2 regions of the Thermosynechococcus sp. B3 genome follow, and region 1 is predicted to be linked to the other one. Evidence: predicted binding sites of a transcription regulator. Region 1 holds the regulator's gene; the other holds the start of a gene.
What was found. The regulator HrcA, encoded in region 1, represses chaperone genes, less so after heat shock. The targets are predictions, from matches to a motif close to TTAGCACTCNNANNNTNNGAGTGCTAA.
Positions count from the first base shown of each region.

Region 1 (5,491 bases):
GGATTTTGTCGAGCATTTTCTCCTCTATGGCTCCCTCAGTGCGGCGGTGCGCTTTATTGCCACCACCCACCACAAGCAGATTAGCGTAGCGACCGGTCGGCGCTGGTTGACCCACCCCGTCTATCGCGGCCATCTCTACTACCAAGGGAAAACGGTGATTCCCCAGACCCATGCCCCCCTGATTGCCCCCGATGAAGCGGCTCAGGTGGATCGGCTGTTGCGACGCCAACGCTCTCTGCCTCGTCGCAGTGCCAGTGCCCCCCATCCTCTGGCGGGATTGGTGATTTGCCGCCAATGTCAGCAACGCTTTGGCCGGACTCAGGTGCAACCCTACCGCCAACCGAGCCAATATGCCTATTTGCGTCCCCTCCACTGTCCCCTCTCCCCCAAGTGTCGCAGCATTCCCTACGACGCGGCTTTGGCTGCTGTGATTGATCAAATTGCTGAGCGCCTGCCGCCCGCGATCGCCCAACTGTCGCTGCTGCCGCCACCGCTGACGGCTCAACTGCAAGCAATTGAAACCCAACTGCACCGCCTTGCCGAACTAGAAGCCCAAGGCCTCTTGGATCCCGAAACCGCTCAACTGCGCCGCTATAAACTGGCTGGGGAACGGGCACAACTTGAAGCACAGCAGGCGCAATTGCCTCCTAGCAATCTTGTGCAACTAGCGGTGACCCTTGGTCAGCCGCAATTTTGGTACCAACTCTCGGCAGCGGAGCAACGGTTTTATCTACGGGAATTTTTGCGGGCGATCGAGGTGACCAGCCGCCCCTGCCAGCCTTGGTCGATCCATCTGCAATTTATTTGGGAATCCCCCATTGGCAGTACTGCTTAGCCATTTCTAGCTGAGTTTTTATAGCCATTTCGAAAGGAGATGAGATATTTTCAAGAGGGATAAGCTATACTCAAAGAGTCATGAATGTTACTCAAGAATATGAGCTATAGCTTGGACTTACGAGAGCGGGTTGTCTCCTATATCAAGCAAGGTGGCAAAATCAGTGAAGCGACTCAAATTTTTCAGGTGAGCCGCGCCACTATCCATCGCTGGCTGAAGCGAGACGACTTAGCCCCCACAGTTGTCCCCCGTCGTCCTTGGAAGCTGGATTGGGCGGCCTTAGCAGCCGATGTTGCTGCCCATCCCGATGACCGTTTAATCGACCGTGCCCAGCGATTTGGCGTTCAAGTTTCCACCATTAGTTATGCCCTCGCCCAGATGGGCATCACCCGAAAAAAAAACAGATGCGTTACCAAGAACGGTGTGAAGAAGAGCGGCAAGCGTATCAACAGCAGCTCGACACATGGGTAGAGAGCCATGGGGAGGAAACGGTAGTCTATATCGATGAGACGGGGTTTGACTCTCGAGTAGAGTGTGAGTATGGGTGGTCAGCGCGAGGCCAACGAATTGATGGAGAGCGAGCGGGGAAGCGTCAGAAAAGAGAGAGTTTAGTCGCAGGACGGTATAGACACCAGAAAGACTTCATCGCCCCAATGCTGTTTTGCGGATACTTGAATGCGGTAGGGTTTGTGAGCTGGCTGAGTCAGTACTGTTTGCCGGCATTAAAGAGACCTTCGTTGTTGATTATGGATAATGCACCGATTCATCCGAAAGGGGCGATTCAGGAAGCGGTCAAAGCGGCGGGTCACGAGGTGTTATTTTTACCGAAATACTCTCCTGATTTGAATGTAATTGAGCACGACTTCAGTGCGCTGAAGCGAGCGCGGATGTATGCAGGGTCAAACAGTTCGATTGATGAGGTGATTCGCAAGTATTGTGCTGGATAATATCTCATTCTTGATTGGAATAGCTATAGTCACAAAAGACCAATCGCCATAGCGGCAAGTTGCAACTCAGAATTGCTGAAATACAAAGGCTAGTTTATAGATAGATAAAAAACACAGATAACAAGTCACAGGTGTAAGGGGTTATGACGATTGAACTCAGCGATCGCCAAAAGCAAATTCTGGGCGCCACCATTAACCATTACATTGCCACCGCAGAACCTGTTGGCTCAAAGGCGATCGCCACGGAATACAACCTCAACGTCAGCCCGGCCACGGTGCGCAATACGATGCTGCTCCTCGAAAAAAGTGGCCTGCTTTACCAACCCCACACCTCCGCAGGGCGGGTGCCCTCTGATTCTGGCTATCGCGTCTATGTGGATGAACTAATCCAGCCCATTCCCGATGTGGCTCGCAAAGCCGAGAGCCTCTTGAGTGAGCGGTTTATCTGGGGACAACAACGTCTTGAGGTGATCTTGCGGCAAGCGGCGCAGTTGCTCTCAGATCTCAGCGGTTACATTACGCTGATCACGCTGCCCAATCGTTTGGAGCGGCAGATTCGCCTCATTCAGCTGGTGGCTTTAGAGCCGCACCAAGTGATGGTCATTCTTGTTCTCGATACCTATGAAACCCAATCCGCCCTGATCCAATTGGATCAAGGGGAAGAGGAGCCTGAGCTGCGGGAGCGGACTGTACAGGTACTGACCAACTTTCTTAACCATCAGTTGCAGGGGCGATCGCTGGTGGAACTCAGTGCCATTGACTGGCAAAAACTGGATTTGGAGTTTCAGACCTACAGTCAGCAGCTTCAGACCCTACTGCGGCAGTTGAGCGATCGCTACAGCCAGCAAGGCACCTCCTTTGTCATCAGTGGTCTTGCCGATGTTCTCCAGCAGCCAGAGTTTTCCCAAGTGGAGCAGGTACAAATGCTACTGCATCTTCTCGAAGACCAACAGGATCAACTGGCTCCCTTGATCAGTGCCGATACCCAAGCCCCCTCGCAGGTGCAAATCCGCATTGGCAGTGAAAATACCTTAGCGCCGATGCAGTCCTGTACATTGGTCTATTCCTGCTACTGCTATGGGGACTCCCCCGTGGGCAGTATTGGCATTCTAGGGCCGACGCGGATGCCCTATGCACGGATTATTCCCCTAGTGGCCACAGCGGCAGATTATCTAACCGAACAGGTGAGTCGCCGCAAGTAAGAAAATCAAAACATCAGAGAATTCTTGTGCAGTCAACGGCCGGCTTTATCATGCACAATAAACTATTGGGCTTTCCCAGTTGGAGATATTGAAATGCCGACACCCGCCTTGCTGGTTCTTGCCGATGGTTCAGTCTTTCGCGGTTTTTCCTTTGGGGCACCGGGAACGGCCATTGGAGAGGTGGTTTTTAACACCGGCATGACGGGTTATCAAGAGGTACTCACCGACCCTAGCTATTGTGGTCAAATCGTGACATTCACCTACCCTGAGTTGGGCAATACCGGAACCACGCCCGAAGACGATGAATCCGATCGCCCCCAAGTGCGCGGTGCGGTTGCTCGCCATATTTGTGACATTCCCAGTAACTGGCGATCGCAACAATCCTTACCTGATTACCTCAAAGCCCATCGCATTCCCGCAATTTATGGGATTGACACCCGCGCCCTCACCCGCAAAATTCGTACTGTCGGTGCCATGAATGGCGGCATCTCCACGGAAATCCTTGATCCCATTGAACTGCTGCAAAAAGTCCTTGCCGCTCCCAGTATGCAGGGACAAAATCTAGCCAAGGTGGTGACCACCCGCACCCCCTATGAATGGACAGAGCCAACGCCCCCGGCCTGGGAATTTCGTCCCCAAACGGCCAGCGAAGAGCCACCGCTAACAGTTGTGGCCATTGACTTTGGTGTGAAGCGCAATATTCTCCGTCGCTTGGCCAGCTATGGCTGCCGTGTGATTGTCGTGCCGGCGGATACGCCAGCGGAAACGATTCTCAGCTATGACCCCGATGGCATTTTCCTCTCCAATGGCCCCGGCGACCCTGCGGCGGTTCAGGAAGGCATTGAAACCGCACGCAAATTACTGGTGGCTCAGCGTCCCATGTTTGGCATTTGTCTGGGGCATCAGTTGTTGGGACTTTCTTTGGGGGCGGAAACCTTCAAGCTGAAATTTGGTCACCGGGGGTTGAACCAGCCCGCTGGCCTGACGCGGCAAGTGGAAATTACCAGCCAAAACCACGGCTTTGCCATTACTGAAGAATCCCTTGCCCAAACCCCCGTTGAGATTACCCACTTTAACCTCAATGACAAAACCGTTGCCGGTCTGAAGCACCAAACATTGCCGATTTTCTCAGTGCAGTATCACCCTGAGGCCAGCCCCGGCCCCCACGATGCTGATTATCTCTTTGGCGAGTTTGTGGCGCAAATGCGTGCCTATCGTCAACAGCACCCCCGCAGCCAATGAAAGGGCGATCGCTCACCTCCTATCTCTTTCTTGCCCCTGCCTTGGGGTTACTCACACTGACGGTCTTTTGGCCAGCCCTACAGGCCTTTTTCCTTAGTTTCACTCGCTATGAGATGGATCTCCTGAGTCCGCCTGTGTGGGTGGGATGGGCCAACTTTGCGCAATTGTGGCGCGATGGTGTTTTCTGGAAAACCTTGGCCAATACTTTCCTCTATTTAGTGGTAGTGGTGCCGATTCTGGCGATCGCCCCCCTGCTGTTGGCGATTTTGGTCAATCAACCCCTGCGGGGCATCCACTGGTTTCGTGCTGCCTACTACAGCCCCGTGATTATCTCAATGGTGGTGGCGGGGATTGCTTGGCGCTGGCTCTATGCCCCCAATGGCCTCTTCAACCAACTGGTACAGGGTCTACATCTGCGGGACACCCCGATTCCTTGGCTGACAAGTCCCCAACTCGCCCTCTTTAGTGTCATGGCCGTCACGATTTGGAAAGGCTTGGGCTACTACATGGTGATCTATCTGGCGGGACTTCAGGGGATTAGTGGTGAACTCTACGAAGCGGCAGCACTCGATGGTAGTGACGGCTGGCGACAGCATTGGGATATTACCTTACCGCTGATGCGTCCCTATATTCTTTTGGTGAGCATTATCTCAGCAATTTCTGCCACGAAGGTCTTTGAAGAGGTCTATGTCATGACCCAAGGGGGGCCCCTCAATAGCTCCAAGACCATTGTTTATTACATCTACGAGAATGCCTTTCAGCGCTTAGAGATAAACTACGCCTGTACGATGGGACTGGTCTTATTCCTATTTATCCTGTCGTTGTCTCTCTTGAATCTCAAGTTTGGCCGACAGGTGGAAATGCCCCTTAGCTAACCACCTGCATGCGTTGAATCAACCATTGATTGCCGCGACGGGTAAAGGTGTAAATGACGCGGTAGGGATCGCTATAGGAAATATCATTGCGTAGCGTCCCCTGTTCATAGAAACGGGCATCCTCATTGACTTCCGCCAATACATCCACGCGATCGCTCCCTCGGGGACGGACTTCCTTCACTTCTAGGTTCTTGAGGGTATAGACCCAATGGCTGCCCTCGGATTTTAAGCTCTGTGCCCGCGATCGCCAGCGGCTGAGTTCTGGCTCCGCCAAAATCGTTGCTAGTTTGTCCACCTGAAACGTCATACCCAAGGCTTTGGCTTTAATTTGCTGCCACTGATGGAGGCGATCGCGTGCCATCTCCGGCGTTAAGGTGGTGGCTAAGGTCG
Region 1 is NZ_CP097584.1:2,496,036-2,501,526, reverse strand. Features, by position in the region: gene M0646_RS12350 (recombinase family protein) at 1-835, shown strand, start outside; partial or broken gene M0646_RS12345 (IS630 family transposase) at 935-1,782, shown strand; gene hrcA (heat-inducible transcriptional repressor HrcA) at 1,926-2,984, shown strand; gene carA (glutamine-hydrolyzing carbamoyl-phosphate synthase small subunit) at 3,078-4,226, shown strand; gene M0646_RS12330 (carbohydrate ABC transporter permease) at 4,223-5,101, shown strand; gene M0646_RS12325 (IMS domain-containing protein) at 5,094-5,491, opposite strand, start outside.

Region 2 (5,491 bases), 720 kb from region 1:
GGAAAGGTGAGCACCCCCTCCCCATGGTATTGACCATTGAGAAACGTGCCCTCGTAGCGTTGACCATTGGCCAGTTGGAGAGTGCCCTTGCCATTGAAGATGCCATCCACAAAACCCCCTTCGTAGCGTCCCCCATCGGCATAGGTGAGCACCCCCTGACCGTGGTAGCGTCCATTGCGAAATTCCCCTTCATAGCGGTTGCCATTGGCCATTGTGAGGATACCTTGGCCATTAAAACGACCATTGAGCAATTCCCCTTTGTAGGTGCTGCCGTCGGGAAGTGTCATGGTAACATCCCCGGTGACACGCCGCCCTTCATAGACGGCAATTTGGGCAGTTACAGGAGCTAAGTGCAGGGTTGCACATCCTAAACCAACAAGGCAAGAACTCATCACCCAGCGGTAAATAACAGCAGGATTTGGGTTGTACAGATGAGTCATTACTGGACACTCCACAAGGGTGGACAATTGCAACTTCTCTAACTGGCACAGCTTGTCTCCTATGCAAACTTGGGGAGGAAACTCAAAGCTTTGTCTTGGAATCGGTCTCTGTGCCTGCAGCACTTTGAATAAGCAAGTCCTCAGGAGGGTGGTCAAACACTCTCTTGCGAGACGCAAAGGGTGGTATAGTGCTCCCTTGATAGCGTCTTGAGCAAAATCTTGATTGCAAGGATGTCCTCAAGCGCCCTCCCAACCCCCTGAGTGGGGCAGATAAATCTCTATGAAAGGGGGAAGGAGAATGTACCTCACTGGCAGTTAAAGCAGGGATGAGGGAGAATTGGACATGCAGCCCTCGCCAAGAGGCTGGCTTTCCGAAGGGCGCAGGGTTTTGTTTGGGGAGCGGAAGGTTGTGGATGGGCTGAAACGGCTCTTGGGCAGGGGTCACTCCTTGGGGTTGACCCTAGTATTGACACTGGGGGCGTTGCTGGTTCTCAGCCCCCTACTGGTGGTGCTCTGTACGTCGGGCTGGCCACCGGGAACCCTACCTACCCAATTGTTGCCACCCCAAGGCTGGACATGGCAGAGCTATCAGGCAGCATGGCAGCAGGGACACTTTATCTTGGCCTTTGCCAACTCAACGTTTGTGGCTTTGGCGGTAACGGCGCTCCAGTTGGTGACCTCAGCCCTAGCGGGTTACGCCCTTGCGCGACTTTCGTTTCCGGGGCAACAGACGATGTTGCTGCTGATGCTGGCAACCCTAGTGATCCCATTTCAACTTTTGGTAATCCCAATTTTCCTCATCCTCAAGGCGGGTCATCTGATCAATACCTATGGCGCCTTGATCTTGCCGACGGCGGCCAATGGCTTTGGCGTCTTTTTGATGCGGCAGTTTTTTCTCACATTGCCCGTTGCCCTTGAGGAGGCCGCCCTCTTGGATGGAGCCAATCGCTGGCAAGTGCTCTGGCATATTCTCTTGCCCCTGAGCCGACCGGCCTTGGTCACACTCTTTATCTTCACCTTCATTGGGGAGTGGAATGATCTCTTTAAGCCCTTGGTCTTTACCACCAAGCCAGAGCTGATCACGGTGCAGCTTTCCTTGGCCAATTTTCAGGAGCAGTTCACCAATGATTGGCCGTTGATGATGGCGGCGGCGGTGATTGCCACTGTGCCGGTGATGATTTTGTTTATCTTGGGTCAGCGGCAACTGATTCGCGGCATTGCCACAACGGGACTAAAGAGCTAAAGTTCCGTTCGGAAAACCGTACTGCAACAGGAGTTGCGATCGCCAACCGTCTCTCGCTACATTAGCACTCGAAGGGTGAGAGTGCTAAACAATTGCAAGTGATGCTCTTGCCCCCCAGAAACTGCGCGATGAGCCGTGCAGTGAGTGCTATCAATCCATACTCTTAGAATTGGGAGAACAGTACGCTATGGCAGCCGTATCTCTAAGCGTTTCAACTGTGAAGCCTTTGGGCGATCGCATTTTTGTCAAAGTCAGCGAAAGTGAAGAACGTACCGCAGGGGGCATCCTCCTGCCCGACAACGCCCGTGAAAAACCCCAAGTGGGCGAAGTGACCGCCGTCGGTCCTGGCAAACTCACTGAAGACGGCAAGCGTCAGCCCATGGATGTGAAAGTGGGGGACAAAGTGCTGTACTCCAAATATGCCGGTACTGAAGTGAAACTAGCGGGCGAAGACTACGTTCTCCTCTCGGAAAAAGACATCTTGGCCATTGTTGGCTAAGTCGCTGACACTCCTTCATTTCTGTGCGATTTTTCATCACTGTTGAACGATTGAGGTAGGAAACACCTATGGCGAAGCGCATTATCTACAACGAAAATGCTCGTCGTGCCCTCGAAAAAGGGATGGACATCTTGGCTGAATCCGTGGCCGTGACCCTTGGTCCCAAAGGGCGGAACGTGGTTCTGGAGAAAAAATTTGGCGCTCCCCAAATTGTCAACGACGGGGTGACGATCGCCAAGGAAATTGAACTGGAAGATCACATTGAAAACACCGGTGTGGCGCTGATCCGCCAAGCCGCCTCGAAAACCAATGATGCTGCCGGTGACGGTACAACTACGGCAACGGTTCTTGCCCATGCCATGGTGAAAGAGGGGCTGCGCAACGTGGCTGCCGGTGCTAACCCCATTGCCCTGAAACGCGGGATTGACAAAGCCACCCACTTCCTTGTCGAAAAAATTGCTGAACATGCCCGTCCGGTGGAAGATTCCAAAGCCATTGCCCAAGTGGCAGCGATCTCTGCCGGTAACGATGAAGAAGTGGGTCGGATGATTGCCGATGCCATGGACAAAGTGGGCAAAGAAGGCGTGATCTCCCTCGAAGAAGGCAAATCCATGACCACCGAACTCGAGGTCACTGAGGGGATGCGCTTTGACAAGGGCTACATCTCCCCCTACTTTGCCACCGACACCGAGCGCATGGAAGCGGTGCTTGATGAACCCTTCGTGCTGATCACCGACAAGAAAATTACCTTAGTGCAAGATCTGGTGCCGATCCTCGAACAAGTGGCTCGCGCCGGTAAGCCGCTGGTGATCATTGCTGAAGACATCGAGAAAGAAGCCTTGGCGACCCTCGTGGTCAACCGTCTGCGCGGTGTCTTGAATGTGGCTGCGGTGAAAGCTCCCGGCTTTGGCGATCGCCGTAAAGCAATGCTCGAAGATATTGCCGTCCTCACAGCGGGTCAAGTGATCACCGAAGATGCCGGTCTGAAGCTGGAAAATACCAAGCTGGATATGCTCGGTAAAGCTCGCCGCATCACCATCACCAAAGATCACACCACGATTGTGGCCGAAGGCAATGAAAAAGCCGTCAAAGCTCGCTGCGAGCAAATCCGTCGCCAAATCGAAGAAACCGACTCCAGCTACGACAAAGAAAAACTGCAAGAGCGGTTAGCCAAACTCGCTGGTGGTGTGGCGGTGATTAAAGTCGGTGCTGCCACTGAAACTGAAATGAAAGATCGCAAACTCCGTCTGGAAGATGCGATTAACGCCACCAAAGCCGCGGTCGAAGAGGGGATTGTCCCCGGCGGTGGTACCACCTTGGCTCACTTGGCGCCTGAGTTGAGCAACTGGGCGGCTGAGCACCTGACGGGTGAAGAACTGATTGGTGCCAACATTGTTGAGCGTGCCCTTAGCGCTCCCCTGCGTCGCATCGCTGAAAACGCGGGTCAAAACGGTGCCATCATTGTCGAACGGGTCAAAGAAAAACCCTTTGATGTGGGTTATGATGCCGCCAAAGATGAATATGTCAACATGTTCGATGCTGGTATCGTTGACCCTGCCAAAGTCACCCGCTCGGCTCTGCAAAATGCGGCCTCTATTGCCGGTATGGTGCTGACCACCGAGTGCATCATCGTTGACAAACCCGAACCCAAGGACAACAATCCTGCGGGTGCCAGTGCCGGCATGGGCGGTGACTTCGACTACTAAGCCCAATCCAGCGGTGAATCCCTCAGACTCACTGGGTTCACCGCAAGTAACCTAAGTCACACTCACAGCGGGGAAACCACACCCCGCTTTTTTTATTGGATGGTGCCAAACGGGTCTGGCAGCGTTGCTATAATAACCCTCAAGTAACGTTTTTTAACATTCGCAGTTTGCAGCATGGGCGATCCAGTGCCTACGGGTGAAATTCGGGTTCGGGGTGCACGGCAGCATAATCTGAAAAACATTGACCTCGATCTGCCCCGCGATCGCCTGATTGTGATGACAGGGGTTTCTGGTTCCGGTAAGTCCTCTCTGGCCTTTGACACGATTTTTGCTGAAGGGCAACGCCGCTATGTGGAGTCCCTCAGTGCCTATGCACGGCAATTTCTCGGTCAGTTGGATAAGCCTGATGTGGATGCCATTGAGGGGCTGAGTCCAGCGATTTCCATTGATCAAAAGTCCACTTCCCACAATCCTCGCTCGACGGTGGGCACAGTCACGGAAATCTATGACTACCTGCGGCTGCTCTATGGCCGTGCGGGTGAACCCCATTGCCCCCATTGCGATCGCTCGATTCGCCCCCAAGCCGTTGATGAAATGGTGGATCAGGTGATGCAGTTGCCCCCTCAGACCCGCTTTCAAGTCTTAGCACCCATTGTCAAGGGCAAGAAGGGCACCCACAAGAAGCTGCTAGCGAGTCTAGCCAGTGAAGGTTTTGTGCGGGTTCGGATTGATGGTGAGGTGCGCGACCTCAGTGATGCCATTGAACTGGATAAAAACCATGCCCACACGATTGAAATTGTTGTCGATCGCCTTGTGCTGAAGCCGGGGATTGAGGAACGCTTAGCGGACTCGCTGCGAACGGCGTTGCACCATGCCAATGGTACGGCAATGGTCAGTGTGGTACCCCGCGAGGGTGAGGCTGAGGGTCAAACGCTCCTATTTTCCGAAAATTTTGCCTGTCCGGAGCATGGGGCCGTGATGGATGAGCTATCGCCGCGGCTCTTTTCCTTTAACTCCCCCTACGGTGCCTGTCCAGAGTGCCATGGCTTGGGCTATTTGCGCAAATTTAGCCCGGAGTTGATTGTCCCCAATCCTGAACTACCGGTCTATCTGGCGATCGCCCCCTGGGCCGAGAAAGAACACGACTACTACCTTGCTCTCCTCTGGGGCATTGCTGAAGCCTTTGGCTTTGACATCCATACACCGTGGTACCGCCTCACGGAGTTGCAACGGGAAATTATCCTCTACGGCACCGATACCCCAATTCTCATCCCCGCCGATTCCCGCTATCGCAAACGGGACTACTACCGCCAATTTCAAGGGGTGATCCCAATTTTGGAGCGGCATTACCGCGAAGCCACCTCTGAGGCCTACCGCCAAAAGCTGGAAGAGTACCAAGTCAATCAAACCTGCCCCGCCTGTGGTGGTCAACGCCTAAAACCCGCCGCCCTAGCAGTGCGCTTGGGGCAATATCGCCTCACGGATCTCACCAGTGTCTCGATTCGCGAGTGTTTGGCACGGCTGCGATCGCTCCAACTGAGCGCCCGCCAACAGCAGATTGCGGAGCTGGCCCTGCGGGAAGTGACCGCGCGATTACAGTTTC
Region 2 is NZ_CP097584.1:1,771,629-1,777,119, reverse strand. Features, by position in the region: gene M0646_RS08805 (MORN repeat-containing protein) at 1-440, opposite strand, end outside; gene M0646_RS08800 (carbohydrate ABC transporter permease) at 859-1,683, shown strand; gene groES (co-chaperone GroES) at 1,871-2,182, shown strand; gene groL (chaperonin GroEL) at 2,251-3,888, shown strand; gene uvrA (excinuclease ABC subunit UvrA) at 4,063-5,491, shown strand, end outside.
Region 2: a site for HrcA is predicted at 1,745-1,771, ahead of groES (co-chaperone GroES). Genes of this name have one in related genera too.